4 regions of the Brevibacillus halotolerans genome follow, and region 3 is predicted to be linked to each of the others. Evidence: riboswitches for the same ligand, from Rfam matches in the RefSeq annotation. Region 3 holds a riboswitch; each other region holds the start of a gene.
What was found. Region 3 has a riboswitch for S-adenosylmethionine ahead of O0550_RS13855 (2,3-diketo-5-methylthiopentyl-1-phosphate enolase). Riboswitches for the same ligand answer to the same signal wherever they lie in the genome.
Positions count from the first base shown of each region.

Region 1: it holds a riboswitch for S-adenosylmethionine, as region 3 does, so the genes downstream of both, O0550_RS03395 (ABC transporter permease) here and O0550_RS13855 (2,3-diketo-5-methylthiopentyl-1-phosphate enolase) in region 3, are expected to answer to the same signal.
Region 2: it holds a riboswitch for S-adenosylmethionine, as region 3 does, so the genes downstream of both, O0550_RS17900 (Na+/H+ antiporter NhaC family protein) here and O0550_RS13855 (2,3-diketo-5-methylthiopentyl-1-phosphate enolase) in region 3, are expected to answer to the same signal.
Region 4: it holds a riboswitch for S-adenosylmethionine, as region 3 does, so the genes downstream of both, O0550_RS05885 (sugar ABC transporter substrate-binding protein) here and O0550_RS13855 (2,3-diketo-5-methylthiopentyl-1-phosphate enolase) in region 3, are expected to answer to the same signal.

Region 1 covers NZ_JAPTNK010000002.1:109,232-116,899, forward strand. The annotation lists gene O0550_RS03385 (mandelate racemase/muconate lactonizing enzyme family protein) at 1-376, shown strand, start outside; gene O0550_RS03390 (MFS transporter) at 420-1,910, shown strand; SAM riboswitch class I at 2,077-2,178, shown strand; gene O0550_RS03395 (ABC transporter permease) at 2,365-3,291, shown strand; gene O0550_RS03400 (ABC transporter permease) at 3,295-4,248, shown strand; gene O0550_RS03405 (ABC transporter ATP-binding protein) at 4,264-5,277, shown strand; gene O0550_RS03410 (ABC transporter ATP-binding protein) at 5,280-6,272, shown strand; gene O0550_RS03415 (peptide ABC transporter substrate-binding protein) at 6,303-7,668, shown strand, end outside.
Region 2 covers NZ_JAPTNK010000015.1:104,853-112,520, forward strand. The annotation lists gene O0550_RS17880 (CPBP family intramembrane glutamic endopeptidase) at 1-105, opposite strand, end outside; gene O0550_RS17885 (AzlC family ABC transporter permease) at 379-1,080, shown strand; gene O0550_RS17890 (AzlD domain-containing protein) at 1,077-1,403, shown strand; gene pepT (peptidase T) at 1,503-2,735, opposite strand; SAM riboswitch class I at 3,036-3,141, shown strand; gene O0550_RS17900 (Na+/H+ antiporter NhaC family protein) at 3,236-4,585, shown strand; gene O0550_RS17905 (ABC transporter substrate-binding protein) at 4,948-5,907, opposite strand; gene O0550_RS17910 (FecCD family ABC transporter permease) at 5,996-7,015, opposite strand; gene O0550_RS17915 (FecCD family ABC transporter permease) at 7,012-7,668, opposite strand, start outside.
Region 3 covers NZ_JAPTNK010000010.1:50,192-57,859, forward strand. The annotation lists gene O0550_RS13830 (MFS transporter) at 1-645, opposite strand, end outside; partial or broken gene O0550_RS13835 (multidrug ABC transporter permease) at 721-978, opposite strand; gene O0550_RS13840 (GNAT family N-acetyltransferase) at 1,033-1,614, opposite strand; gene mtnK (S-methyl-5-thioribose kinase) at 1,737-2,963, opposite strand; gene O0550_RS13850 (DUF1722 domain-containing protein) at 2,988-3,650, opposite strand; SAM riboswitch class I at 3,661-3,784, opposite strand; SAM riboswitch class I at 4,010-4,139, shown strand; gene O0550_RS13855 (2,3-diketo-5-methylthiopentyl-1-phosphate enolase) at 4,227-5,441, shown strand; gene O0550_RS13860 (2-hydroxy-3-keto-5-methylthiopentenyl-1-phosphate phosphatase) at 5,438-6,115, shown strand; gene O0550_RS13865 (methylthioribulose 1-phosphate dehydratase) at 6,112-6,771, shown strand; gene O0550_RS13870 (cupin domain-containing protein) at 6,828-7,340, shown strand; gene O0550_RS13875 (copper amine oxidase N-terminal domain-containing protein) at 7,512-7,668, opposite strand, start outside.
Region 4 covers NZ_JAPTNK010000003.1:205,519-213,186, forward strand. The annotation lists gene O0550_RS05865 (C40 family peptidase) at 282-1,274, opposite strand; gene O0550_RS05870 (dipeptide epimerase) at 1,271-2,362, opposite strand; gene O0550_RS05875 (ABC transporter permease) at 2,465-3,466, opposite strand; gene O0550_RS05880 (sugar ABC transporter ATP-binding protein) at 3,468-4,961, opposite strand; gene O0550_RS05885 (sugar ABC transporter substrate-binding protein) at 5,042-6,115, opposite strand; SAM riboswitch class I at 6,256-6,366, opposite strand; gene O0550_RS05890 (branched-chain amino acid ABC transporter substrate-binding protein) at 6,438-7,658, opposite strand.

The DNA.
Region 1 (7,668 bases), on a different contig from region 3:
CAATCTATGCCAGCTTGGAGCGATTGATATTGCTCAGCCTGACCCGATGCATGAGGACGGAATCGATGGGTATCGACATACGCTATCAACTGTGCGTAGTTTTGGCTATCGTGTGTCCCCGCATGTATTTGATGGTGCTTTAACAAGGCTGTATGCATTGTTTGCCCAAGCCTGTCTGCCTGCATGGAGCAAGATGACAGGAGATGAAATCGAACCAGTTGAATGGGATATAATGGAAAATCCCTTTGCCAAACTAATTCCTCTCTCTCCGCACCAAGGGATGGTTACGCTGCCAAAAGGAGTGGGACTTGGTATAGAGATCGATACCGACATCCTAGCACACTATAGCTGGGATGGTAGTATATATCAGGCCTAAGTACATTTCATGATTACGTTGATCGTTTAAGAAAAGAGGACGTATGATGGCTCAAGCACAAAATAACAAGAAAAACCTCATAGGATTAACAGGTGTTCCATTAGTTATGGTACTTGGAAATTCAATGTTAATTCCCATATTGCCAACAATGAAATCGGAATTGCACCTAACTTCTTTTCAAACCAGTTTTTTAATTACTGCTTTTTCTATTGCGGCCGGAATCATTATTCCATTGGCTGGCTATCTATCTGACCGATTTAATCGCAAAGTGGTCATAACGATCGCTTTAACGTTATATGGCGCAGGCGGATTGCTTGCAGGCTTAGCGTCCCTATGGTTAACCAATCCCTATTGGTTAATTATTTGTGGAAGGGTGTTACAGGGAATAGGTGCAGCGGGAACATCACCCATAGCTATGGCTTTAGTAGGAGACTTATTTGATGGTGCCTCCGAAAGTAAAGCGCTTGGACTATTGGAAACCTCTAACGGGTTGGGTAAAGTGTTAAGCCCGATTTTAGGGGCTCTGTTCGCCTTATGGACATGGTACGCAGTCTTTTTGGCTTTTCCGGTCATATGTGCAGTAGTTCTAACTATTTTTTTGCTATTGGTAAAGGAAAAGAAGCAAAACAAGCAACCCAAATCAGTTAAAGAGTACCTTGGCTCGATTGGCCAGATATTTAAACAAAATGGAAAATGGCTCATTCCAGCCTTTTTTATTGGTAGCATATGCTTGTCTACGCTATTTGGTGTCCTTTTTTATCTATCGGATTTATTGGAGGAGACCTATCAGATTGATGGTATTCTAAAAGGTGCCTTTTTAGCTATTCCCCTGCTGGCTCTGAGCATTATGGCATTTATAACAGGGGCTATTATTAAAAAGAGACTAACGGTAATGCGCTACTTTATTATTGCAGGGATGCTCTTACTTACCATTTCTTATGCTGGGGCAAGCTTTGTTTCTAACGTGTACTTCTTAATAGGAATTCTTGTATTTGGTAGCGTAGGAACCGGCATGATTCTGCCCTGCCTCAATTCTATGATCATTGGAGCGGTTACAAAGACAGAGCGTGGTATGATTACGTCTTTGTATAATGGTGTCCGGTTTATAGGAGTAGCGTTGGGGCCTCCGATTTTTACGTGGTTATTGGGATTTTCGACGAAAGTTATGTTTTATTCGATTGCTTCTGTCACGTTACTATTTGCTATAATTGCATTTTTTACTATAACGCCGCAAAAGGGCAGCAATTCTCAAGGAGCTTCGCAGGAGGGAACTGTTAAAAAGGAATCTTCAGCAGACGGGAATTCAATGGATTCGTCAAGATCAGCCGGTACTAAAAGTGAAGCCGATTCCTCTACCAAGGAAAAGAATCTTTTGGATCAGAAGGCTTTGGATGAGATGACTTTGTTATTAGAAATGCGAGAGGAAACAAAAGATCAGCAAAAACAGGAGCAATTGAAAAAGGAACTGGGTTTCGACCTAGGAGATTTGTTTGAAAAGCTACTTACCAAAAAAGAAAAAGACAAAACGAAATAGATGCTTAGCCTCCAGGTTTTGGAGGTTTTTTTGTATTCTACTATTTCTATAAAAAAATGACTGCTAACAAAAATAAACAAAAGTAAAAACAAGGGTGGTTCTATTGACATTTCAAGTAACGATGATATGATAATGTATAAATTGAATCCGATAATTTTATAACAACTTCTTATCAAGAGCGGTGGAGGGACTGGCCCTATGAAACCCGGCAACCTTGATTCATTCAAAAGGTGCTAAATCCAGCAGAAGTATTTCTGAGAGATAAGAAGAATGGCAGATACATAGACATGAAGCCCTTCTTCTTAGAGAGAAGGGCTTTTTTGCATAGGTTTTTTTTCACAGACAAATGAATCACAAAGGGCGGTCAAAGAGGAAAAAATGTATCCTTGCAAGCATATAACCAAGTATTCCGATATAAAAATAAGGTATTAGAGAAAAGTGGGGGAACTTACGTATGTATCTGTTAAAAAGAATATGTACCATGCTCATAACATTATGGATTATTGTGACACTAACCTTTGTCATTATGCATCTTATACCGGGTGATCCATTTGCTACTGATTCGCAAATGCTGCCGGCTGATGTCGTCCAAAATATGCGGGAAAAATATAATCTGGATAAACCAATGGCACAACAATATTTGTTATATCTAAAGGATTTGGCCCAGTTGGATTTAGGACCTTCCATACAATCAAAATCACGTGATGTAAATACATTGATTGCTTCTGGATTTCCTGTATCGGCAACACTAGGTCTACAAGCGCTATGTTTAGCTTTATTTCTTGGTATTTCCTTAGGAATTATCGCAGCCCTTTATCATCATAAATGGTTGGATTACGTTTCGATGTTTATTGCGATCATAGGGATTTCTGTCCCAAGCTTCATTCTGGCTCCACTGCTAATCAAATTAGTTGCGGTTGAGTGGAAGCTTTTGCCGGCTGCCTCCTGGGGATCATGGAAACATTCAATCCTGCCGTCTGTTACATTAGCGGTCGGTCCTATGGCTATTATCGCCCGCTTTGTTCGGGCTAGCATGCTTGAGGTTTTTAGTCAGAATTACATGAAGACGGCAGAGGCAAAAGGCTTACCTACATTTGCAATCGTGGTAAAGCATGGCATTCGTAACGCCTTGATACCAGTGTTAACCTTTATCGGTCCGTTGTTTGCAGCGCTGATTACGGGCACGTTTGTAGTTGAAAAAATCTTTGCCATTCCAGGCATTGGCAAGTATTTCGTAGATGGCATCTTTAATCGTGATTATCCAGTTGTGATGGGAACAACGGTTTTTTATAGCACGGTCCTGATCTTGTCGTTGTTTTTGATCGATGTATCATACCGACTGGTGGACCCAAGAATTAAGCTAACGAGCAAGGGGGACTAACAGATGGCGCAATCTTCACTGCATTCTGAACAAGATCATCTTTTTCGACCTGTGGATAAACGAGTTTTTGAGAAGCATCAGATAGATCGTCCTAGCCTAAGCTATGGCAAAGAAATACTGCGAAAAATCATACAAAACAAGCTGGCGATGCTTGGTTTCAGTTTATTAATCCTTGTGGTCATGCTTTCGCTGATCGGTCCACATCTAGTAGCCTTCAGTCCAGAAAAACAAGATTTGATGCTTGGAAATCTCAAGCCTTCCAGTACTCATTGGTTTGGGACAGATGATTTAGGACGAGATATGTGGGCGCGAACCTGGGCAGGTGGACAGATTTCTCTTTTTATCGGCTGTATTGCAGCAACCATCGACTTATTGATTGGCGTAGCTGTCGGTGGAGTCTCGGGTTATATGGCAGGACGCGGTAGGGTAGGGGATCGTATTGACAGCATCCTGATGCGTATTGTCGAGGTTTTATATGGCATTCCTTATTTACTGGTTGTGATTTTATTGATGGTGGTGCTAGAGCCTGGACTGTCCACTATCATTATCGCCCTTTCTGTTACAGGCTGGGTTGGCATGGCTCGTTTGGTACGTGGTCAGGTCTTGCAGTTAAAACAACAAGAGTTTGTACTAGCGGCCGAAAAGCTAGGAACCTCACACGCCAAAATTATTTGGAAGCATCTGTTGCCAAATGCCTTAGGAATTATCATCGTGAATCTGACTTTTACGATACCTCAGGCGATCTTTGCTGAATCCTTTTTAAGCTTTCTAGGTTTAGGGGTACAAGCACCGAGTGCTAGCTGGGGAACGATGGCTAATGATGGTATAGGCGTGATTTTAAATGGCCAGTGGTGGAGACTGTTTTTCCCGGGCTTATCTATTTCACTAACGATGTTTGCCTTTAATGCTTTCGGAGATGGCTTACAGGATGCACTTGATCCTAAAAATAAAAAGTAGAAGGGAGGGATAATCATGGGACATTTGCTAGAGATAGATGAGCTGGAAGTTGGGTTTACGACATATGGCGGTGAGGTTAAGGCGGTTCGTGGGATTTCGTTTTATGTGGACAAAGGAGAGGTGGTAGCCATCGTCGGTGAGAGCGGCTGTGGCAAATCAGTTACAGCGCAGGCAATCATGGGGATGGTTAAGGCAGGAAGCGGTGTTAGGACGGAAGGCTCTATTCGCTTTGCTGGACAGGAAATGACAGGTTTGTCTAAAAAGGAATTGCAGGAGATTAGGGGTTCTAAAATAGGAATGGTGTTTCAAGACCCAATGACATCACTAAATCCCACGATGAAAATCGGCAAGCAAATTGCGGAGGGCTTACGAAAACACCAAGGGCTCTCCCAACAGGCGGCACAGCAAAAAACGATTGATCTGTTGCGGCAAGTAGGCATCCCAGAAGCAGAGAACCGCTATCATCAATATCCGCATGAATTCTCGGGAGGAATGCGCCAGCGGGTCGTAATTGCGATTGCGATTGCCTGTAATCCACAGCTATTGATCGCTGATGAGCCAACAACCGCATTGGACGTGACCATTCAAGCGCAAATCCTTGACCTGCTGCTTCAATTACAACAAACAACCAGTACCTCGATCATTATGATCACGCATGATTTAGGAGTCGTTGCAGAAGTGGCACAGCGGGTAGTAGTGATGTATGCTGGCAAAATCGTAGAAACAGGGACAGTCGATGAATTATTTGAATCGCCGGGACACCCGTATACAAAAGGGCTATTAGACTCGGTGCCTAAGCTAGAACAAGCCGGGAAGCATCGATTAGTCCCGATTGATGGAGCACCACCAGATTTATTTGCTCCGCCAAAAGGATGTCCATTCGCTCCTCGCTGTCCACATGCGATGGAAATTTGCCTGGATCATCTCCCGCAGCCGACCACATTTTCAGCTACACATCAGGCGAACTGCTGGCTGCATGACCCAAGGGCTCCACGCCAACAAGAATGTAGAGTAGCAGGGAGGGAGTAAGAATGGTGCGAAGCCTAGAAGTTACAGAAGATAAGGAACAATCTGAAACTCTGTTGGAATTACGCAATGTAAAAAAATACTTTTCCTTAGGCTCTGAGCAAACAGTGAAATCGGTCGATGACATTACGCTGTCTATTAAAGCAGGCGAAACCTTTGGACTGGTGGGCGAAAGCGGAAGCGGGAAATCAACGCTGGGACGCACAGCGGTCGGATTGTACCAGCCTACAGATGGACAAATTCACTTTGCAGGGAAAGACATCACAACCTATAGTCGGCAGGAAAAGCGTGAATTCAATCGGAATATGCAAATGATTTTCCAAGACCCATACTCCTCCTTAAATCCGCGTATGCGAGTAGGTGACATTATCGGAGAGGGGCTGGATGCTTATGGCATTGCGAAAGGGGCTAAACGTACAGAGCGTATCTATGAGCTTTTAGAAAAAGTAGGTTTGCGACCAGAACATGCAAAACGATATCCTCATGAGTTTAGCGGAGGACAGAGACAGCGAATCGGGATAGCCCGAGCCTTAGCAGTAGAGCCTACCTTTATTGTGGCAGACGAGCCTATTTCCGCTTTAGATGTCTCGATTCAGGCACAGATTGTCAATTTATTAGAGGATTTACAGCAGGAACGAGGACTAACCTATTTATTCATCGCACATGATTTGGCGATGGTGAAGCATATCAGCGATCGGATCGGCGTCATGTATTTGGGTCAGATGATGGAGGTTGCCGACAGTGAGACATTATTTCAGGAGCCGCTTCATCCATACACACAAGCCTTGTTGTCGGCGATCCCAGTATCATCTACAGCAAAAAAGGCTAAGAAAGAACGTATCGTGTTAACAGGTGAGCTACCAAGTCCATTGCAACCACCAGCCGGATGCCCGTTTTCCACCAGATGTCCCGTTGCAATGCCGATCTGTCGAGAAACTAAACCAGAGTGGAGGGAGGTGAAGCTGGATCATTGGACGGCTTGCCACTTGCACCAGTAAGAAAAGAGAGATAACGAGGAGGAACCATCAGTGAAAAAACTTTTATCGCCAGCGTTGGCCATTCTATTATTCCTAGTACCAACTCTGACTGCTTGTGGAAATCAAACAGGTACAGCAGGTACGCCTGAAGCAGGAGCTAGTGTTAAACAGGAATTGACAGCAAATTTAGCAGGTGAACCATATTCACTTGACCCTGCCATTGCGACGGATACGAAATCCTTTTGGATTATTGATCATCTATATGAGGGGCTATATGCCTTTGATAAGGAAGGTAATGTGGTAGAGGGAGCTGCTAAAAAAGTAGAGATTTCTCCAGACGGAAAAACCTATACCTTCACGATTCGTAACGATGCGAAATGGTCTAATGGTGATGCTCTGACAGCCAAGGACTTTGAATACTCCTGGAAGCGTGTCTTACATAAAGAGACGGGGGCTACTAATGCATTTTATCTGTATTATATAAAAGGTGCAGAGGCCTATAATAAAGGGGAAGGGAAGCTAGAAGATGTGAAAGTAAAGGCAACAGATGACAAAACATTGGTAGTGGAGCTGAATGCACCTACTTCCTATTTCCCAAAAGTAATGATGAATAATGTTTACTTCCCTGTAAATCAAAAGGTTGTGGAAGGAAATAAAAATTGGGTAGCAGAAGCAAATACCCTCGTATCTAATGGAGCTTATCAATTAGCTAGCTGGGAACATGACAGTCAATTAACGCTAACAAAGAGTGAAACCTACTGGAACAAATCGAATATCAGCATGGATACACTACATTTCAAAATGGTGCCAGATGCAACTACTTATTACCAAATGTACAAGACAGGTGAGCTAGATATCATTGATACGTTGCCAATCGATGCTATCGAACAAGAAAAGAACAATGCGGAATATGTAAGTCTACCTAAATTTGGGACTTATCTGTATACTTTTAATGTGACGCAGGAACCATTTACAAATGCTAAAATCCGTCGCGCCTTTGCCTTAGCTGTCGATCGTGATCAATTGACGAAGAATGTGACTAAGGCAGGTGAAACACCAGCATTCGCTTATGTGCCACAGGGTGTTAAAACGGCTGGTTCTGATTTCCGTAAAGAAAAGCCAACTTATTTCACGTTTGATCCAACTGAAGCGAAGAAGCTATTGGCTGAAGGGATGAAGGAAGAGGGCTGGAGTAAACTACCTGCGGTCACATTGAAGTACAATAATGCACAAAACCATAAAAAGGTAGCCGAAGCTCTGCAACAAATGTTTACAAATAATCTTGGCGTCGATGTGAAGCTAGAAAACCAAGAGTGGAAAACCTACATTGATACCTACAAACAAAGTAACTTCCAGATGGCTCGCATGGGCTGGGTTGGTTCTTTCCTTGATCCGGTTGCAATGCTTGATTACTATC
Region 2 (7,668 bases), on a different contig from region 3:
AACGAGCCCGATTAGCAAATAAATCTTTGTTACATTAGCAAGCAAAGTCAATCCAAGAACCAGGGTACTATAAACAATCGCGGCTTTTATTCCTTTTATTTTCATGATGAATCCTTCCTTTCCAGCTCTACGAACACGATTCATCATAAATAGAAATTCTCAAGAATTTATAAAGGAAGAACAAAACGTTCATAGCTTTACTAATTTTTTATATAATTGTTGCTGATTTTCAATATACTTGATAAAATGTAATTTTTAACAAAACCACAATGTTGTTTTACTATTTTTTAAAGTCACAACCTCCCTTCCATAGATAAGGGGGAAAATACTGCAAAGGAGTGGTTACACTGGAAATGAATATAGGAAGAGAAACCAGGATTGAAGGAAGCTAATGCCCCTACATTCGGCCAAGGCGTTAAGGATTGTATCCCTACCTTGTTGGGCTACATTAGTATTGGATTAGCAGCTGGAGTAATTGGTGTCTCTTCTCACTTGAGCATTTTAGAAATTACTTTATTATCGGCTTTGGTATATGCCGGGTCAGCTCAATTTATCATTTGTGCCCTATTAGCAGCGAATAGTCCCTACTCAGCCATTATTGTAACTACTTTTATTGTAAACCTACGCAACTTTTTATTAAGCGCAACTCTAGCTCCCTCCTTCACCAAATATTCTTTATTCAAAAACATCGGAATCGGGGCACTGGTTACAGATGAGTCCTTCGGTGTTGCTATCAATAAGATTACAAAGGGAGAGCAGATAAACGATCGCTGGATGAATGGTCTAAATCTTACCGCTTATATCATTTGGATCTTATCGTGCATGCTAGGAGCTATTCTTGGGAAATGGATTACGAATCCGATGGTATTTGGGTTGGATTTTGCTTTAACAGCAATGTTTGTAGCCTTACTTGTCCTGCAATTGCAATCTATGGAGCCTTCAAAGCTCAAGCATTCTCTCAGTCTTGTTGTATATATGATCATAGCTATGCTGGTTTTATCCTTTCTGGTCCCTTCACACGTTGCAGTCATTTTAGCGACGGTTATTGTAGCTACTATTGGGGTGGTGACTGATAAATGAGCCTTAATCTATCCATTCTTCTTCTCATATTCGGTTGTACATTTGTAACAGTAATTCCGCGTATTCTGCCATTTTTAGTGGTCCGTAACTTACAATTGCCTGCCCCTGTACTTAAATGGCTTTCTTTTATACCTATTTGTATTCTCACAGCCCTCGTCGTGGAGAGTGTCATTGATAAAAGCAGTGATTCAATCGGAGTGAATTGGCTAACACTCATTGCGATAGTTCCTACTCTATTATTAGCTTTGCGGACGAAAAGCCTTGCCATTACTGTCATTTTCGGCGTTATTTTGATGGGATTACTAAGATTATGTAGTACATAAACAAAATCCCCTTTGCTCAACAACAACGAATCCATGCGTGCATGAACTTCATAATTGTTTAACTTCAAGGGGATTTGATTTCTTTTTAGCTTGCTTTCATCATGCTTTTTCTTCAAACAACCGAGCTATCTCGATAATAACCTGAACAGCTTTTTCCATATTATCTACAGAAACATATTCGAATTTACCGTGATAATTTTCCCCACCAGTAAAAATATTTGGCGTTGGCAGACCCATATATGATAATTGAGAGCCATCCGTACCACCTCGGATCGGGCTGATTACCGGCTCGATATTGAGGTTTTTCATCGCTTCATAGGCAATGTCAACAACTTCCTTAACCGGTTCAATTTTATCGCGCATGTTGTAGTATTGATCATTGAGTTCAAAGCTGATATTTTCTTCGCCGTATTTCTCTTGCATCTTTTTCACGATGCTTGTTACTTTCTCTTTTTTGGCATGAAAATGATCTTTATCAAAATCTCTAATAATGTATTGAGATTTACTTTGTTCGACATCACCGTTTATTGAGCTAAGATGGTAAAAGCCCTCATAGCCCTCTGTGTACTCTGGCGCCTCTTCTTCAGGAAGTTGTGCATGGAATTCCATTGCTAGCTTACTAGCGTTTAGCATTTTATTTTTGGCTGTTCCAGGATGCGTGCTAACCCCCCTAAAAGTAAGCTTGAGTTCTGCGGCGTTAAAGCTTTCATACTCCAAGCCACCTAGTGGCCCTCCGTCCATTGTGTACGCAAATTTCGCACCAAAAGCTGCCACATCAAAATGAGCCGGCCCTCTACTGATTTCTTCGTCAGGAGTGAACGCCACCCTAATTTTCCCATGTTTAATTTCCGGATGCTTTAGCAAATAATCCATGGCGGTCATAATTTCAGTGATACCCGCTTTATCATCTGCTCCAAGCAAGGTTGTCCCATCGGTCGTAATCAATGTGTGACCCTTGTAGGACGGTAGCTCTGGAAATAATTCCGGTGATAAAACAATGCCCCGTTCCTTATTTAGCGTAATGGCTTTACCGTCAAAATTTTCGTGAACCTGCGGATTAACATTTTTGCCTGTAAAATCCGTGGCAGTATCTAGATGGGATAAAAAGCCGATTACGGGAACCTGCTTATCCGTATTTGCAGGGAGTGTCGCCATGACATATCCATTTACATCCATCGTAACCTCTGAAAGTCCCATCGCCTTTAGTTCTTCAACTAGCAATTTACCCAGCTCTAGCTGACCTGGTGTAGACGGAACTGTCTGACTCTGGGCATTGGATTGTGTATCAATCTGTACATATCTTGTAAAACGCTCTATGATATCCTGCTTCACTCAAATTCACTCCCTTTTTCATTACATCTTTTTTTATTATACCGTTTGATGGGCGATATTTCCATTTGCTACTCCTATTGCTAACCTATCAACTAGAATCGGGGATTACCGGCTTACCTACAAGTACAAGCATTCCTATATGCGGAGTAGTCTTTCTTAAGAATCTATTGATGATAAAAAATGGAGCTAGGCTGTAGTATCCTCGGCATAATTTAAGTTTCACTAAAAAATATTTGACATTTTTCTCAGAAAAGAGTAAAGTAGAAAAAGCTTAAGCATCCGAGAATAAAATATGAAACCTTCTTATCAAGAGAGGCGGAGGGACTGGCCCTTTGATGCCTCGGCAGCGGACTCGTATTTAGAGTGCTGTGCCAAATCCAGCAAGCATGTGCTTGAAAGATGAGAAGAGTGATTCTTATCCCATATAAGACCTCTTCTCACGAGAAGAGGTCTTCTTCATTTTTTCTCAGAAAAAGGTAGAAATAGAGAGGGTGTTATTGATGAATCAGACAAAAGGAAGTGCGTTGGCTTTATTGCCTCTTGGTATATTTTTAGCACTATTTATTGGCTCTGGAATTATTACTGGAGATTTTTATCAGCTACCTATCATTGTTGCTATTTTGATCGCAAGTACGGTGGCATTAGTCATGAACCGAAAAGAGAGTTTTACCACAAAGGTAGAACGATTTGCTAAAGGTGCAGGTAATCCAAATATCGTTATTATGTTATTAATCTTTGTATTAGCTGGTGCGTTTTCTCAAACAGCTCAAGGTATGGGTAGTGTTGAGGCTACCGTAAACCTAGCCCTTTCCGTTTTGCCTCATGGTCTTCTAGTTGTTGGTTTATTTGTAATCGGATCATTTATTTCACTAGCAATGGGGACATCCATGGGGACTATTGCTGCATTAGCTCCAATTGCCGTAGGAATCAGCCAACAGACTGATATCTCTGTTGCATTCACAATGGCTACTGTTGTCGGAGGAGCTATGTTCGGAGATAATTTATCATTTATTTCTGATACGACAATTGCCGCGGTACGCACGCAAGGAACAGAAATGAAAGATAAATTCAAAACCAACTTTTTAATTGTATTACCGGCGGCCATTTTAACTTGCATCCTATTAATCGTGCTTACATTAGGAAGTCATACAAATATTACAGTTGGAACCTTCAATTGGGTCAAAGTGTTACCTTATGCAGGAGTGCTGCTTGCGGCCTTGCTTGGCTGGAATGTACTTGTGGTTCTAATGGGAGGAACTGTTTTATCAGGTGTCATCGGAATGATAGATGGAAGCTACACACTTGCCACATTCTTCAAAAATGTGACACTAGGGATTAGTGGAATGATGGAGCTTGTATTGCTAACCATGCTCATTGGTGGAATGATTGAGATTATTCAACATAATGGCGGGATTCAATATCTATTACATGTATTGACGCGTAATATTCGCTCAAAAAAAGGCGCAGAATTTGGTATTGCTGGTCTTGTGAGCCTGACAAATATGTGTACAGCTAACAATACAATCGCTATTATTTTTGCAGGTCCACTTGCTAAAAATATTTCAGATCAATATGAAATCGATCCAAGAAAATCTGCAAGCTTACTAGATTTATTTTCGTGCAGCGTACAAGGAATCATTCCTTACGGGGCTCAAATGTTAACGGCAGCAGGATTCGCTGCACTCTCACCAATCGAACTATTGCCATTTGCTTTTTATCCATTGCTAGTTGCTGTTTGCGGTATCGTGTCAATCGTGATTAACTTTCCACGTTTCTCATCGAATGCCAAAAAAGCTAGTATCATAAAACCACTGAATGAGAAAGAAGAAGCTATATTCAAGACATCCTAGTGGTGATTCACCTTGCATCACTAGCAACTTACACGAGTTATGCTACTAATTTCAGAATATCGTTATAATAAATGTCAGGAAAACGAAATACGTAGAATGAAAAAAGCGGTAGGTATAACCTACTGCTTTTTCTATTGGTCATTTTTATCCTTAGCTATCAATCTAAGCGTTTATGTATCTTCGCCGAAACAAAACTAATAGGACCTATCATCTTTTGATTCACTATCTATCTTCCTTCATTCTTGTTGTTCTCACAACAGTTCTTTCATGGTGAAACGTAAAAAGCTACCTTCCATAAAGTAAAGGTAGCTTTACGTTCTAGCACATATTTTTATCGTGCTTCATTGAATGAAATAAACTCTTTAGTTCTTTTTTTTTAAAACAAGATCACGAACCATTTCAATCGCTTTCTCTTTTCCAAGCGGGAAGGTTCCAAGAGACCATGTAGGGTTATCTAGCATATAAACATGTCCATTTTTAACCGCTTTTAGCTTACCCCAAAGCTCTGATTTCTGCATATCATCCAGCTTTTTCTGTGCCACAGCGAGATTGCTCCCGTATAATCCTAAGAAAATATAGTCTGGATCAAACTTATACAGATTTTCAAGCGATACGATTTCTACAAGCTTTTCTTTCGGAGCTCCTTCTGCCATAGGCAAGCCTAAATCAGTAAATAAAACATCTCCTAAAAGCGCCTTACCATAGATACGATATTGGGAAGCGTTTGTTACATATAGAGCAAAGGTTGCATCCTTCGATTGCTTTTTAATTTCATCCCCAATTTGTTTCGCTTTTGCATCATATTGAGCAAGCCATTCGTTCATTTCTTTTTCTTTGCCTAAAATACTTGCCATTTCCGGGAATCTTTCACGCCAAGTGTAAAAGTCTCCTTCCAGTTGAACGGTTGGTGCAATTTGCGTAAGCTGATCGTAAAGCTTTTCAGTGCGGTTGCTTGTAAGAATCAAATCCGGTTGTAAGGCCATTACGTCTTCTACTTTAACTGAACTAGTTTCAACTAACGCTACTCCGTCAAGCTTTCCTTTTAAATAATCCGGCAAATCAGGGCCTGAAGTAGACATCACAGGCTTGATCCCCATAATTAATAATTCTTCGGTCGCATAAGCAAGGTCAACAACACGTTTTGGATGTACAGGAATTTTCACTTCTCCGCGGGAGGTTTTTACCGTTTTAAACTCAGTGTCCCCTGCTTGTTGGGATGCTCCTTCCTGCTTACTTGCTACTGAAGCCGATTCCTTCTGGCTGCAACCTGCAAAAACAAACAATAGTACAAAAATAATCATTACATTCATAAAACGTTTCATAGATTGATCTCCTTTTTTATCTATAAGCACAAGATGTGCCTTACGAGTTACTACAAAAAACCCCAAAGAATATTATATTAGTAGCTTGTTAGGTTTTCGTTTTCATTAAAAGATAGATGAAATAGGGCGCCCCAAGAACAGAGATTACGATACCAACTGGAACTTCCGTACGGGTTAGTATATTACGTGCTACTAAATCGGCCAACAATAGCAGTAATGCCCCCACAAGCGTAGCAGTAGGGATGAGAAATTGATGCCTCGGTCCAACCAGTTTGCGGGCGATATGTGGTGCAACCAGTCCGATAAACCCAATACCTCCACCAGCCGCAACGCATGCTCCAGCAAGTCCGGCACTCACAAAAATTAATTTTCCACGCTCTCGTTCTACTCTCATTCCAACACCAGTTGCTAATTCATCGCCTAGATTAAGTACATTCAGATATCGAGCTTTCCATATCGCATACGGAACAAGAATGAGAATCCATGGAAGTATGGCAATAACAAAGGTCCAACTGGTTCCCCACAGGCTACCTGCAAGCCAGACTGTAGCATACATGAAATTTGCAAAAGCAAGCTTTAATGACACAACAGTATTTATCGCACCGATTCCAGCCGACACTGCTATCCCTACAAGAATTAAGCGAATTGGAGTAATCCCTCGCTTCCACGCAAGCATAAAGATAAGCAATGAGGTAACACCGGCTCCTATTAAAGCAACTATCGGAATCATCATAACAGGCAGAACATTCTTAATATCCTTTGTTTCAAATGCAAAATACATGAACAGCACTACAGCCAATCCAGCTCCTGCGTTAATCCCCAAAATACCCGGGTCTGCCAATGCATTTCGAGATAAGCCCTGTAAAATTACACCAGAAACCGCGAGTCCACTGCCAATGAGCAAAGCAATGACCAAACGTGGCATACGAAACTGAAAGAGTACCGTTTCTTGCTGACGCGTTCCACCATTTAAAAACGTCTCCCATACTTCCAATGGGGAAATAGGAATTGAACCTGAATTCAAGCTAATTAAGATTACTGTAACAATCATCGCAACAAGCAATCCCATGATGAGAGGCGCGCGTTTGTATAAAATTGATTGCATCATAAACTCCTTCCTTCCCTACGAGCCATATACAGGAAGAACGGTACACCAATAACAGCTGTAACAGTACCAATTGGTGTTTCATATGGCGAGTTGAACCATCTTGCTGCAATATCTGCAAAGGTAACAAGTACACCACCAAATACTGCCGAACAAGGTATGATCAACCGATAATCAACACCAACAATCGAACGCATGATATGGGGAATAATCAATCCTACAAACCCAACTCCCCCTGCAACAGATACTGCTGCCCCTGTCATGAACAATACGATTATCGTGCAGCATGTCTTAATCAACATGGTTCGTTGCCCAAGTCCAATAGCTACGTCCTCACCAAAACTAAGAACCGTTACATAGCGTGACAGCATAATCGACAATAGAAGGCAAACGACACTTACTGGCAAAATCATGCCAATCGCATCCCATCGCACCATTGTTAAGCCGCCCGCTGCAAAAAAGCTCATATCCTGAGCGATTTTAAAATAAATGGCTAGCCCAGTTGATAAAGCACCAAATAGAGTGCTTACCGCTGTACCAGCCAAAACAAGCTTAACTGGTGACATCCCTCCTGGTGACAGCGCACTGATTGCGTAAACAACCATGACCCCAACCGCAGCTCCACTAAAAGAAAAAATAACCATTTCAAAATAATT
Region 3 (7,668 bases):
AGCTGGAATCAAAGCCAGCCATGTCATTTGGATAACCATCTTGTACTTTTCTCTTGATTTAACTACCTTTTTTCCATCGTTTGCTTTTACTTCAGGTGGGAAGGCGTTACGAATTTGTAACAACATGAAGAAAGCCACCAGATTACAAGCAACAAGTGCCATAAAAGGTGCCCACAAGCCAAACGGCATTAAATTAATGGCTAATGGTCCTACGCTAAAACCAGCTCCATAAGACAGACCGTATAGCGAAAGATCACGCCCACGTCGCTCTGGTGTAGATGTTGCCGTCACCCAGATCTGACTGGTATAATGCAGAGCAGAGTCGCCCATCCCCATTATCAAGCGGAGGACAAACCATACACTAAGCGATGTAAACAATGGAAGTAACAAAGTAGAAAATGTCACCAGTACAAGCCCTATAAATAGACATGTCCGATAACCCCATTTTCGTAAAAAGATTTCCATCAATGGCGACATAATGAACATTCCGACATAGAGAGCAGCAGCATTCAAACCGTTAGAAACAGCAGAAATGCCGCGTTCCTCTAACAAGATAGCTAGCAAAGGAAGCGTCAATCCCTGAGTAATACCAGCAATAAAGACCACTACGAGCAATGTTGTAAAAGTAAAGCGCGAAGATTTCATGTATGCGATCTCCTTTCCATTAGAAGATCATACACCGTATCCCTACTCTTCCACAACCCTCTACTTTTTCTCAATTTACTTTAAAGGCTTTCCTTGCTGAAGCTGATACATCTTATAATAGATGCCCTGCTTCTCCATTAACTCCTCATGGTTCCCCTGCTCAACGATCTCTCCCTGTGACAACACCCATATAACGTCGGTATCCTGAATGGTTGACAGTCTATGAACAATGATAAAAGTTGTCCTTCCTTGCACTAGAACCTTCAAAGCATCCTGTATCGCCGATTCCGTCTCACTATCAATCCTAGCTGTTGCTTCATCTAATACAAGAATGGCTGAACCCACTTTCCAACACTTCTCCATCCACAAGTCCCAAAATTCAGTCAATTATAAAATGGGACTCCTAGCTTCCCTCTCTTTTTTTCGCTGCTTCCATTCCTGCTGTAGCATTCCATATACAGCATGGTCCACGTAATGATCGTACAGCCATTCATTTCCTCTCATAATTCCTTCTAATTGAAACCCTAGCCGTTCCGGGATAGCACGGCTTTTCTCATTTTGTACAGCAGCTGCAATTTCTGTCCGATGTAAATTCCACTTCCCAAATACCAAGTAATCAAGATATGCCTCAACTGCTTGCGTCATGATACCCTTCCCCTGAAATTCAGCCCCCAGCCAATAGCCAATTACCGTTTTACGATGATTCCATTCGATAAAATTGGCGGCAACTCTTCCTGCAAGTTGGCCTCGATACCAAATCGAATAATGCGTTCCCTGCATATTTGCTGCCTGTTGAATGGCAAAGCGAATATTATTTTCCGAATCCTCTACATCTCGCACATTATCTAGCCATGGCAAAAACTCCCGCAAATAATCTCGGTTTTTTTCTATTAAAGCAAAGGTGACTGCTGCATCCTCAATACGAACTTCCTTTAGCTCCAAATCAGGCGATATGACGATATTTTTCATGCTTCTCCCCCTTTTTTTAGCCTTTTTTGATGCAATAGATTGAACAATAATTCTCTAAAAAACAAAAATCACCTGCTTGCCCTGTTTAGCAGGACAGCAGATGACTCTGTTTGATTGCCGCTTTACTTTTGTAGGACCTGCTCCCGTTCAACCGTAATCTCTCGCACGATCGCCGTGATATCTGTGATTTCTGCCAAATGCTTACGATTGAGAATGAAGGATTGGCCGATCTCTAATGCCAGTCTTTCGGCTTCTGCTCGAAGCTCCTCTTGTTCAATTCTATTTAAATCAGCTACACCCGCCAGTCCAATCACACGTCTTAGGATTTTGCACCCAGCATATCCTGCCGTATCCTGTAAGACCTGAGATACATAATCCTGCCAAAAATCAGGAACATGCGCACTACGCTCCTCCGCTTTTTTATGCCACAGACGAACGAATTGCGATACAAACTCATTCCAGACGTTTTCTATCGTATCCAATAAGTAAAAACGATACTGCTCCCGTTTCTCTATGTCCGCTTGAAGGCCGTGCTGTCCTGCATAATTTAAGACAAGATTAGCGATGATAGCCCCAATGTCAAAACCTATTGGCCCATAAAAAGCAAACTCGGGATCAATCACCTTTGTACTTGTTTTGGTGACAAAAATACTGCCTGTATGCAGATCACCATGCAACAAAGCTTCTGCTCGTGTCAAAAAGTCGTATTTTAGCTTAGCAATCTCTCGACGTAATGCGTGATTCCCCCATATTGCTTCTACGTCTTGGCGGATAAGCGGATTAAAATGATTGGTGTCATGGTCCTCATATGGATCAGTAAATACAAGATCCTCCGTAATTTTACATAGCTCTGGATTAATGAACCTGCTCACATTAGCCTTTTTAGCAAAAGGATTCATTCCAAGATCAGAGGTAAAAAATAAGGTATGAGCCAGAAAAGTTCCAATATGTTTAGCGAAATGCGGGTATATCTCTCCCTCAATAAGGCCTGCACGAAGTAGCTTATGATCACCTACATCCTCCATAATCGTCAAAGCCAGCTCCGAATTGTGATGGTATACCTCAGGTACTAAATCTCCTACCAGCTCTCGCTGAATTTTGAGCGCCTCTGCTTCAATCCGAGATCGGTCCAGCGTTAACGGCCATGATTCGCCAACCACGCGGGCATAAGGCAAAGCCTGCTTCACAATGACACTTTTACCGGTCTCTTCATCCGTTATTCTAAAAACCAAATTTAAATTGCCATCACCAATTTCTCGGCTAACAAGAGGCGCATCTTGTGTAAAAATCGTTCCCTGATTCTGTACGTATAAAATGGATTCTTGAACCGATAACGCTTGATACCCCATATCTTTTCCTCTCCTTTTACCACTCTAGTCTCGGTTGATGTATTGATCGTAATGTGCCAGGGGATGAACGATTCCTCCTAGATTGGCTAATAAGCGATATTTGGTTAATAGGTTAACTTGATACACGCCGACTCGCTCCCAAACTTCCCATGGCTCAAGAATCTTCCACTGCCCCAAATCCTTTGCAATAAAAAAATCCTTGCCACGAAACCGAATCCATGTGTGACTGCTAGGAGCCTCCGGTGAAAATAGGCGAGACCGCGACAAATAATCATCACCATATTCCATAGTAAGTAAGAACAATATACGATGAGCTTCCTCCCAGTTCCTTTGCAATAAGACATGCCAGGAGCCGCTTTCTTGCTCCGTAAGTTTTCCGCGCAGATGACCGAATGCATGACTCAAGGCATTACAGGCATTGCCTGAATCAATAGGCAGTTTTCGCATCTTCTGAAATTCATGTAATAACTGTTCTGCAAATATACTCCAATCGCGTTCGCCTGTTTCGCGAGACGTTTTTACTTGATCCCGAAATGCTTGTGAGATTTGCTTATATTTTTGATAACACCTCATCATGACCCAATACTTATGCTCTGCCCATATCTGTTCACACCATGCTTTGCTTACCAAAGAAAAAGAAAACCTCTTTTCCGAAGAAAAGAGGTCGTTTTGACATGTCATATTCATAAAACGTTCCCCCTTATCTACCAGAATTTTACATGTCTCTGCAGGAATTAGCACCGTGCACATGCCAGGTTAGCGGCTATGTGTCGGTTGCTGGGTTTCATCGGGCCAGTCCCTCCACCGTCTCTGGATAAGGTATCCATTAAGTATATGTAATTGTAGGTGAACACAGGTTCCTATCCTGCGTAGCTAAAGCCTCATAAATGAATCGTTAGTAGAAATATACACAGGTAATCCAGTTATGTCAAACAATTTATTCAACTCAGTTTTTATTTATAAAAAGGGTTGACGCATGTTACAAAAAGGGATAAGATGATCTCCAAGAATCAGCTTCAATTTTGACAATTACAACAATTACCTAGCTCTTATTGAGAGAAGGCGGAGGGACTGGCCCTATGATGCCCGGCAACCCTCGCATCGGGATAAACGATGCGAAACGGTGCTAAATCCTACACATAATCGTGCTGTACTGATTTATGTGAGAGATAAGAGAAGAAGATGATCTGTCTATCGGACGCCTCCTTCTCTTGAAGGGGGCGTTTTTAGTTGATAAATTCTCTACCTACAAGGAGGCCATCCATGAGTACAGATCGAATCCTCGTAACCTATTTAACTCAAGCAAAGGATTTACAAAAAAAAGCGGAAGGTATTGCAGTTGGTATGACAGTAGGCTCATGGACGGACCTTCCTCTGGCAAAGCAGGAGCAGCTACGCCCCTATTTAGGTGAAGTAGCGGATGTATCTCCTCTTGAATCCACCTCATCAGGTGAAACACGAGGTTATATCACGATTAGTTATCCAACCATATGCTTTACACAGGATATCCCTTCTCTTCTTACAGGGGTATTTGGCAAACTATCAATGGACGGGAAAATCAAGCTGGTAGACATTCAGCTTCCTCCTTCTTTTTTACAAGGCTTTCAGGGTCCAAAATTCGGCATAGAAGGAATACGGGAAATAACCGGTGTGCATGATCGTCCATTATTAATGAGTATTTTTAAATCATGCACAGGTTTGTCACTAGAGGAACTAGAAGTGCAATTTCGTGCCCAAGCAGAAGGCGGCCTTGATTTGATTAAGGATGATGAAATTTTCTTTGCTGATGATAAAGCTCCATTTATCCAACGTATCAGACGCTTCAAAGTCATTTCAGATGAAATTGCAGAACAAACCGGTAAGCCTGTCTTGTATGCCGCTAACCTTACAGGGCCTAGCTCACAGCTTATTGAACGGGCGAAGCAAGCTGTCGATGCAGGTGCTTCCTGCCTTTTGTTTAATGCACTTGCTTTTGGCTTCGATCTCCTGCAACGTCTAGCAGAAGACCCGGACATTCAAGTGCCAATCATGGCGCATCCCGCACTCGCCGGCGCCTATTATCCTAGTCCTGATCACGGCATTGCCGCTCCGCTCCTGCTCGGTAAGCTATTGCGTTTAGCCGGGGCTGATTTAGTGTTATTCCCTTCTCCATACGGAAATGTAGCATTAGATAAGAGCGAGGCTACTCAGCTAGCTAATCATTTAGTTGAGGAATACGGCACCTTGCAACCTGCCTTCCCTGTTCCATCAGCGGGTATTCATCCCGGATTGGTTCCCCAACTGTACGCCGACTTTGGCCTAGATCAGGTTGTTAACGCAGGCGGCGGCATTCATGGGCACCCACTCGGAGCAACAGCAGGCGGTCGAGCATTCCGTGCCGCTATTGATGCATCCGTGAATGGAATCAGTCTTACAGCAGCAGCTTCCGACTCTAATGAACTGCGACTAGCACTAGAAAAATGGGGAGGTTCTGCATGACGAAACAGCTTGTGCTTTTTTGCGATTTCGATGGAACGATTACAGAAAAAGACAATATTGTGGCAATCATGCGCCACTTTCATCCCCCAGGCTGGGAAGAGTTAACCGAACAAATTTTGACGCAACAAATATCCATTAGAGAAGGGGTAGGAAAGCTGTTTTCCCTGCTTCCCTCTTCACTCGAACATGAAATCACTCAATTTGCTGTAGAGAATGCCCGTATCCGCCCTGGTTTTGCAGAGTTTGTGGATTATTGCCGGCAGGAAAACGTGACTCTGCTCATTACAAGCGGAGGTATCGATTTTTTTGTTCATCCGATTCTTGCTCCGTTTCAGCTTGATGGCCCAATTTATTGTAATGGCAGTGATTTTAGCAAAGAGAGAATAAAAATTACGTGGCCGCATACCTGCGATGAGCATTGCCAAACAGATTGCGGAATGTGTAAAACTACCATTATTAGAAGCTATGATGCTACCGGCTATACACGTGTTGTTATTGGGGATAGTATCACTGACTTGGCAGGGTCTCGAATTGCTGATTTTGTCATTGCCCGTTCCTTCCTACTGGAAAAATGTCAGGAAGAAAATTTATCACATAAACCATTTACTACTTTTTATGATGTGATTTCAATTATTAAAGCCATTAGGGCCAAACAGGAGGGGATTGTGCTATGACAACAACACTTGAACAGCGCACCGCCGCTTTTAAAAAATTAGATGAGGTAAAGCTAACGTTTGCTAGAAGAGATTGGTTTCCGGGTACAAGCGGAAACCTCTCTATTAAAATCAGCGATGTACCCTTACAATTTGCTGTGACCGCCAGTGGCAAAGATAAAACCAAACTATCGCCAGAAGATTACTTGATCGTTGACGGCGATTGCAATTCTGTAGAGCCTACCAATTTGAAGCCCTCTGCGGAAACATTAGTGCATGCTGTTGTCTACCAAAGCATTCCCGATGCTGGCGCTTGCTTTCATGTACACACGATTGCCAACAATGTGATTTCCGAGGTGTATGCACAAAAGCAAAGCTTTACTATTCATGGTCAGGAATTAATCAAAGGACTGGGCATTTGGGAGGAAAACGCTCTTCTTACCGTCCCGATTGTAGAAAACTATGCAGATATCCCTACGTTAGCAGCGGCCATTAAAGAGGCGATCAAGCCTGATGTACCCGGCGTGTTAATCCGCAACCACGGAATATATGCCTGGGGTCGTAATGATTTTGAAGCAAAAAGACATATAGAAGCTTTTGAATTTCTATTTGAATATCAACTGCGCTTATTGCAAGTAGGTAATTTATCTGCAAAAGCGTCTGGTATTGCCATTTAATTCAGTCTGATTAAATAAATAATTCATAAGATTACAACATTAGGAGGTCCTTCTTCATGGCAAAAGTACGTTTTCACGATACCAATGAATATATTGAGGATAGAGAGGCGGTTCAGGCTTTTTTAAACTCGCAGGATGTTATCTATGAATATTGGGGTGTGGATCAATTAGATCCTGCTTTGCGAAATAATTACGCGCCAACTGATGCTGAAAAACAGCAAATTTTAGATACCTTCCAAAAAGAGATACAAGAGATTAGCGAACGCCGCAACTACACCACAGCAGACGTCATTGTCCTAAGTGACAAAACACCAGAGTTAGATAAAAAATTAGAGAACTTCGTCAAAGAACATCATCACACGGATGATGAAGTCCGCTTTTGCGTAGATGGTCATGGTATTTTTGCGATTTTAGGCACAGACGGTCGCTACTTTGATGTAGAGCTATCCCCCGGCGATTTAATCTCTGTTCCTTCTTCCTATCGTCATTACTTTACCTTAATGGAGGATCGGAAAATTATTGCGATTCGTCTGTTTGTAACTCCTGCTGGTTGGGAAGCGATTTACTAGGAACATAATTAAGCGAACATCAGAAAAAAGGGAAAGCTTATCCTTAAGCGATTAGCCTGGTTTTCCATAACATAAAAAACGCTTGGATCATCCGTCCAAGCGTTTTTTATAGTCCGTATTCAAGCCACGATCTCCAGAGCATCTGTAGCTATCTACTTAGGCTGTAGCTTTTTATTTAGGCTGAATCAAAGACTCCTGCTCAACCACGATTTTCATCGCCTGCCCAATCGCTGGTAGGCTCTTTGTTGTCACAGGACCATAGAATCCATAGACTTTTGTCCCTTTACGCAAGTCCTCTGCTTTTAATGGACTATTATCCTTTGCGTCG
Region 4 (7,668 bases), on a different contig from region 3:
ACACCATCTACGCTTCACGATCTTCTTTTTGGGGAGTAGGATTTCTTTTTGAAGCGATTATGGATACTCGTCAGGAATGTACAATTGGATCATTTTCTGATCCCACGAGCCATTCCCCTAAACGACTGCTTTCTGAAGAGCAGTTTTTTGCTCTGCTCTTTTTTTATAAGCAATCAAATCGTCCGATATATTGGGAAAGCTTCTAGATTATAGCCACACAGCAAAAAGACAGCCACGTAAATACCACTATCTGGCGGCATAACGCGGACTGTCTATTCTTTTTATTTATCGTCATGAATCAAAACAGGGCTTGTTAAATGCCAGTAGCGCCGAGCAATACATAGTTCCGGCTCGTATTCAGGATGTCCGGTAATTTCTAGCTCTTCTACACAACGTCCTGTCTTAGGAGCGTGAAGCATCCGTGTACCTCCCAGCGAGATGGCTACGTGATGAACAGCACCCTTCCCTTGTTCATAAGCAAAAAACAATAAGTCTCCTGGTTGTACCTTATCCAACGGTATCTCTTGCCCAAATGTAGCTTGATTGGATGCATCACGAGGAATTATTTTGCCAAATGCTTTATGCATGGAATAGGCAAACCCTGAACAATCATAGCCAAACGAAGAAGTCCCAGCCCACAGATAGGGCAGTCCAAGAAACTGCCTACCTGCGTGCACAATCAGCTCCCCTGAAACATCGCTCTTCTCTCCACGTGTACGGATAGACACATCTGCCTTTTGTAGCCACCGCTCCCCGATGGGGGTCTGTACCCGAACCCACATCTCTTCTTGTTCAACGACAGGCAATTCAGTTAGGTAGCTCAATTCAAGCTCAATTGCTTTAGAAGGAAGCTTAGCTTCCCCGGTAACGGGCCCTTCCTTTTCAACATACAAGCACGCCTTATTGACTTGTACGACGGCAATTAGCTCTTCCGGTGTGGAAACGGGCCAATTCACCAGAGCCAATTGGGCACGAGGCATCCAGCCTGGATAACCCTTCTTATTTTTTAGAGTAGGCTGGTCACTGACAAGGACTTTTACCCAATCCCCAGCCTCTTCCTCTACATGAACAATCGTTCCAAACAAAACCTGCGTCTGTGTCTTGTTTGCCTCACAAAGCTCCAGCCGTTCGTGATAGCCAAGAACACGCAACCACTCAGAGAGCTGTGCCGGATTTTGTAAGGCAGGCAGATCTAACTCGCGTGGTGATTCTGGAGACGTCCAAAGGGTTGCTACATTTACACTAACAACATACTGCTGTTCATATGTAATCATATGTGTTCTACCTCCAGCACATCAGTTATACCTAGTCCGGAAGCATCTGTTAGCTTCAGGCAACGCCCCTCATACACGACCCCACCTTTCACCGTATCATGCTGTAGCATTAATGGAGCATCGAAGTCAAAGCGAGTAATATTTTTCTTACTTGCGGCAAAATGAGCGGCTGCCGTGATACCCAAACGAGTCTCAATCATGCTCCCCACCATACATTCTACGCCACATAACTCTGCCAATTGATTAATTTGTTGAGCTTTATAGATTCCGCCTGCTTTCATTAATTTAATATTGATAAGATCAGCAGCCCGTGTGGTTAATACAGCATGCGCGTCCTTGGGACTAAATACACTTTCATCAGCCATGATCGGTGTATCCACATGATCTGTTACCAGCTTTAGACCTTCAATATCATGTGCTTTAACTGGCTGTTCCACCAATTCTATAGCCAATCCCATCTCTTCCATCTTGCGTATCGAGCGAATCGCTTCCTTGACCCCCCAGCCCTGATTAGCATCCAGTCTAATTTTGACCTGATTGCCTACACGGTTGCGAATTTCCTGAATACGAAGGATATCCTGTTCAATGTCATCTTTGCCTACCTTAATTTTTAGCGTATGAAATCCAGCCTGCAAATAGGAAACGGCGTCCTCTCCCATCTCTTGAGGGGAGTTCACACTAACCGTATAATCCGTCTCCATACTGTTTCGGAATCCTCCTAAAAACTGATACAACGGCATTTTGGCTTTTTGTGCTACTAAATCATATATAGCCATATCGACTGCTGCTTTTGCACTATAATTGCCTACCATACAGCTATGGAGCGTTTGAAAAATATCTTCATAATTAGACAAAGATTTTCCGACTAATTGTGGCCGGATGACATGCAGGATAGCCCCCTCAATGCTATCAAGACTATCACCAGTGATCACCACAGTTGCTGGGGCTTCTCCAAATCCATGACATCCAGTATCGGTCGACACCTTTACAATAATCGATTCTGAAGTAATTACCGTTCTCAAGGCTGTTTTAAAAGGTTTAATCAGCGGCACAAATTGACGTCTGATTTCTATGTCAGTAATATTCATGAGGAACCTCCAGTTATTGGAATTATGGAATACTTCAGTAAATTAGGCGTTAAAATAATAAACGTAGTATACCAAAATTATCTGGGTTCGCCCATTCAAACCTTACCTAAAACGACGTCTCATCTGATAGTACGTTGCTGCTAATGCAAAAATAAGTACAGTGCCCTTTACAATATCATGTGCATAGTAAGGCAAATTCAGCATGGTCAAAGCGTTCAGGAGTACACCGATCAGTACAGCACCTACAAAGGTCCCCCCGACATTTGGTTTGCCAGCTCCTAACACAGAATAGCCAACAAATGCTGCCGCAACCGCATCCATTAACAAAGGGGCACCTCCATCTACCTGCCCAGTCCCGATACGTGCCGTCATTAGAACTCCTGCCAAGCCACAAAAGAGTCCTGATAACAAATAAGCTAACACCCGATAGCGATCAACTGGAATTCCTGATAGACGAGCCGCTTCCTGATTGCCACCAACTGCATAGAGTAAGCGGCCAAAACGCGTATAATGCAGAAAAATATACACCAAGACAACAGCTACTAGCATGATAATCACTGAGATGGGAATGTTGGCTATCGTTCCTTGGCCAATTTTCAAAAAGGTTGGAGATATAACTCCTGGAGCTGTTGTCTGATCTGGCATAACCATGTTAGAAGTAATGGAATACCCCTTTGTATATACCAGATGAATTCCTTTCACAATGTAGAGAGCCGCTAAGGTAGCCAGCAAATCAGGAATCCTCACTTTTACTACCAGAAAAGCATTACATAATCCAATCAAACCTCCTATAACTATCGGTACCAAAACGGCTAACCACACGCTTTGTTCAAACCAGACCATGATAGAGGCTGACACGACAGAAGCTAGTGAGACAATAGAGCCTACTGACATGTCAAAGCCATTGACAATAAGAGTAAACGTAACTCCAATAGCAACAAGCGTGACGATAGAAATGGACTGTAAAATACCAGTAATATTGTTAAACGTGAAAAAATACTCATTTACAATGCTAAACAACACGATGATAATCGCAATAAAACCTAATGTTCCATATCGAAATAGAAGATGTAAAAGCTTATCTTTAGCTGTTCCTTGTGCCATACTACTGTCCTCCGCTCGCGTAATACATGATGGTTTCCACTGTTGCTTGTGATCGGCTTAGTTCTTTAACGAAGGACCCGTCGTACATGACCAAAATGCGATCTGCAATCCCTACAAGCTCCTCGAACTCACAAGAAAGATACACAATCCCTTTTCCATTTTTAGCTAAATTGCCGATGATTCTATAGATTTCTGATTTCGCTCCTACGTCAACACCCTTCGTCGGCTCATCGAGAATAAAGATATCGGCTTCCGTCGCCAGCCATTTCCCAATCACTACTTTTTGTTGATTTCCTCCACTTAATGAGCCAATAGGCAACTGCGGGTTAGCTACTTTGATCTGTAATGCTTGAATCAGCCCTTTTACAGCTTCATTTACTAACAGCGAGCGCAAGAAACCGAATCGACTATAGTTATGAAGGGTAGTCATTGTTAAATTAACAGCTACGGATTCTTCTGTCATGATGCCTTCTCGCCTACGCTCCTCGGGAATCAAGGCAATCCCCTCATCAACAGCTACTTTTGGCGATGTACATTTCAGCTTTTTCCCTCTTTTGTACACTTCTCCTGAGGTCAGTGGGTCAGCTCCAAATAGAACCCGAGCTAATTCCGACTTTCCTGCCCCCACAAGACCCGCAATCCCTACAATTTCACCTTCATGAACCGTAAAGGAAAGGTTGCGTACTTGTGATCCAGCCACTACATTTTTACACGTAAGCAACCGCTCTCCTATTTTGACCTGCTCTTTGGGATATTCCTGAGACAATGCCTTTCCTAGCATACTGGTAATAACCTCATGCGGATTGGTCTCTTTTGCCTGCTTGCACAAGACTAGCCCGCCGTCTCGTAAAACCGTAATTCGATCACTAATCTCAAAGACCTCTGGCATTCTATGAGAGATAAATACGATTCCAATCCCCTGTTCACGCAATTGTTTGATGATCTGGAACAACTGCACCGTTTCTGCTTGACTTAAAGGAGCAGTTGGTTCATCTAAAATAATAATCTTAGCCTTTTGAGCAATCGCCTTAGCTAAAAGCACCAACTGCTTTTCGGATAAAGTTAGTTCCTCGACCTTTTTTTGCACAGGTATATCGAGTCCTAGCCGCTTGAGTGCTTGGGCTGCTGTTTCCTCCAAGCTTCGCCAGTTAATAAAAGGAGAGCGTCCCCTCTCTACAAAGCCCTCCAGCAGAATATTCTCTGCTACGCTTCCGTATCCAATAAGTGCTGTATCCACTTCCTGATATACACATTGGATACCATGTGCCTTAGCGTCCTTCGGCTCGGTCAGATTAACTTCTTTTCCATCTATGAAAATTTGGCCAGCATCTAATGCATAAGCACCTGTCATGATTTTCATCAATGTACTCTTGCCCGCCCCATTTGCCCCAAGCAAAGCATGAACTTCACCAGGTCTCACAGTAAAATCCACGCCGCGTAAAGCTGGGACAGAGCGAAATGCTTTTTTGATCCCCTTCATCTCTAATGCTGTCAACGTGCCTCTCCCCTTTTATGGGCGGATTTTACAAGGGGTCTGGCAACCTCTATGCCAAACCCCATTCACCGCTGCCTTTCCTATTGACCCTGTGTGCTGGTGCCCCATTCCTTCACGTACTTGTTCAAATCTGCCATTTTCACAGGCTCCTTAGGCAATTGTTCACGTGTGATTAGCACAGGATTTAAGCTTACCTTATCTGGTACCTGCTCTCCCTTCAGCTTCTTAAATAAGTATCGTGCCTGTACCCGTCCAATATCAGAAGGGTCTACGGCTGCCGTGGCAATCCATGGTGAATTTTGGTCTTGTAGCATTTGCAAATCCTCATCGCTCATATCTATGCCGTATACCTTAATTTCATTGCGTCCAGCCTGCTGTATCGCGCGTGTCGCACCTTTAGCAAATTCATCCCAAGCAGTCCAAACTGCTGTGATATCTCCTTTGTTTGGATACTGCTTCAGAATCGCTTCCATTTGCGCTTGCGTATCAAGAGCCGTGTTAGCAGAAGCTGATCCGAATGCAGCAATTTCGTTAAAGCCTGAATTTTTGTCCATAAATGCCTTATAAGCGATTTGACGACGTTCCATTGGAGTAAAACCAGCTACCCATATCTTCACAATATTTCCTTTGCCACCTGTGTCTTGTGCCATTTTGTTTAGTGTTTGTTCAGCCAATTTGATATCATCTTGCTCTACTACTGTTACTCCCGGAATATCTAATCCTGTATCAAAAGCTACAATTGGAGTCTTTTGAGCCAAGGCCTTTTGAACACCTGGTGCTAAGCTATCTGCACGTCCATGATCCAGCAAAATGCCATCAAATTGTTGGGTAACAGCCGCGTCCACATGTGAAGCCATTTTAGCAAGGTCATTATCCCCGCTTAAAACTGTCAGTTCTCCCCCCAGCTTCTCTACCTCTTCCTTCACGCCTGCAATATATTGAGATGAAAACGAACCAATATTAAATTGCACCACCAGCGCAATTCGTTTTTTCTTATCTGTCGTAGGTTGATCCCCAGCAGTTTCACTACTTGATGCTGACACGTTATCGGCTTTTGATGTAGAGGTTACACCACAACCGCTTAGCACACTTCCTATTAGAAAGAATATTGCGAATAAATAGACGGAACCTTTGTTAATTAGACCTTTCATCATGTTTCTCCCCTTTTTCATTTATCTCTTTTTGTGAAAAAATGTACAATACTCATTGGTTCAGTCATAGCTGAGTACTACTCGATATAAAAAAGCCCCTTTTCCTAAGAAAAGAGGCTTGTGTATATGGAAACCCACTACGCCTCTTATCTCTCAGGTTTCCCTGCAGGAGGTAGCACCTTGATGTCTTGTTAAACAGACATTAGGTTGCCGGGCGTCATCGGGCCAGTCCCTCAGCCAACTCTTGATAAGAGAGTATTTTAAATTTTGTAACGTTTTTTCTTACAACAGATATTACACCTGGGTCCTTATCCATGTCAATAGATTATTTTGCTTCACCTTCAAATTTCTTTGAACCGCCTGCATAGGTATAAATAAACACCTGCGCATTCTTATTGTCACCTTTATCATCGAAAGAAACATGTACAAACTGTCCTTTAAAATCTTGTGTTTTGTGAATGGCTTCGAATACTTGAGCACGAGTTGGCTTTTTGTTTCCATTCGCTTTAGCCGCCTCCTCAATGCCATTGATAGCTACAGCCATGGCATCGTAGCCAAACGAGGTAAATATCCCCAGCTTTTTGCCTGTTGAGCCTTCAAATTCCTGTATCCATTTCTTCCCTTCTTCTGTTGCTCTTACGTCACCAACAGTGGAGGTAAACACGACACCCTCTGCTGCAGGTCCCGCAATTGTAAACATTTCAGCAGAATCAAGACCATCAGCACCCATAAACACACCGGTAAATCCTTTTTCCCGCAACTGCTTAATTAAAATTCCTGCCTCTGCATAATAACCGCCAAAATAGACCATTTCTGGCTTCTTCGCTAACACTTGGTTCACCACTGCACTATAGTCCTTCTCACCAGCAGTCAAGCCTTCAAAACCTAGAACGCTAACACCATCCTTCTCAAATTGCTTCTTTACTTCATTGGCTAAGCCTTGGCCGTACGCTTGTTTATCATGAATGACCATTGCATTTTTTACATTCAAGGTATTTTTTGCATAAATAGCCGCTTTTCTTCCTTGTTCGTCGTCGCGTGCACAAATACGATGTGCTACTTTTTTACCTCCCTCAGTAAATTCCGGCCCTGTTGTAGAAGGCGATACCATGACCAAACCAGCTTTTTCATAAGCTGTTACAGCAGACAAGGATGAACCCGTAGTCACGTGACCTACAACCGCTACTACGTCGTTGTCGTTAATCGCCATTTGGGCGTTAACAACACCTTGTTTAGGTTCTGCTTGGTCATCTAAAGGTTTTAATTCAACGTTAAGGCCTAAGTCTTGTAGTTCCTTCTGCTTTAATTTTAGTGCATATTCGGCACCTGCTTTGGCGGAGTCACCATAATCTGAAGCTGAACCTGAGAGCGGACCAACTAACGCAATCACAATCTTGTCTCCACCTGCTGCGCCACTTCCTCCCTCACTCCCCTTCTGCTGTGAAGTGCCTGATGTCGCATTATTCCCGCCAGCACACCCTGACAAAGCTGCTCCAGCCAATAAAATTGAAGATACGATTGCAAGTGATTTTTTATTTACTTTCATGTCTTGTCCC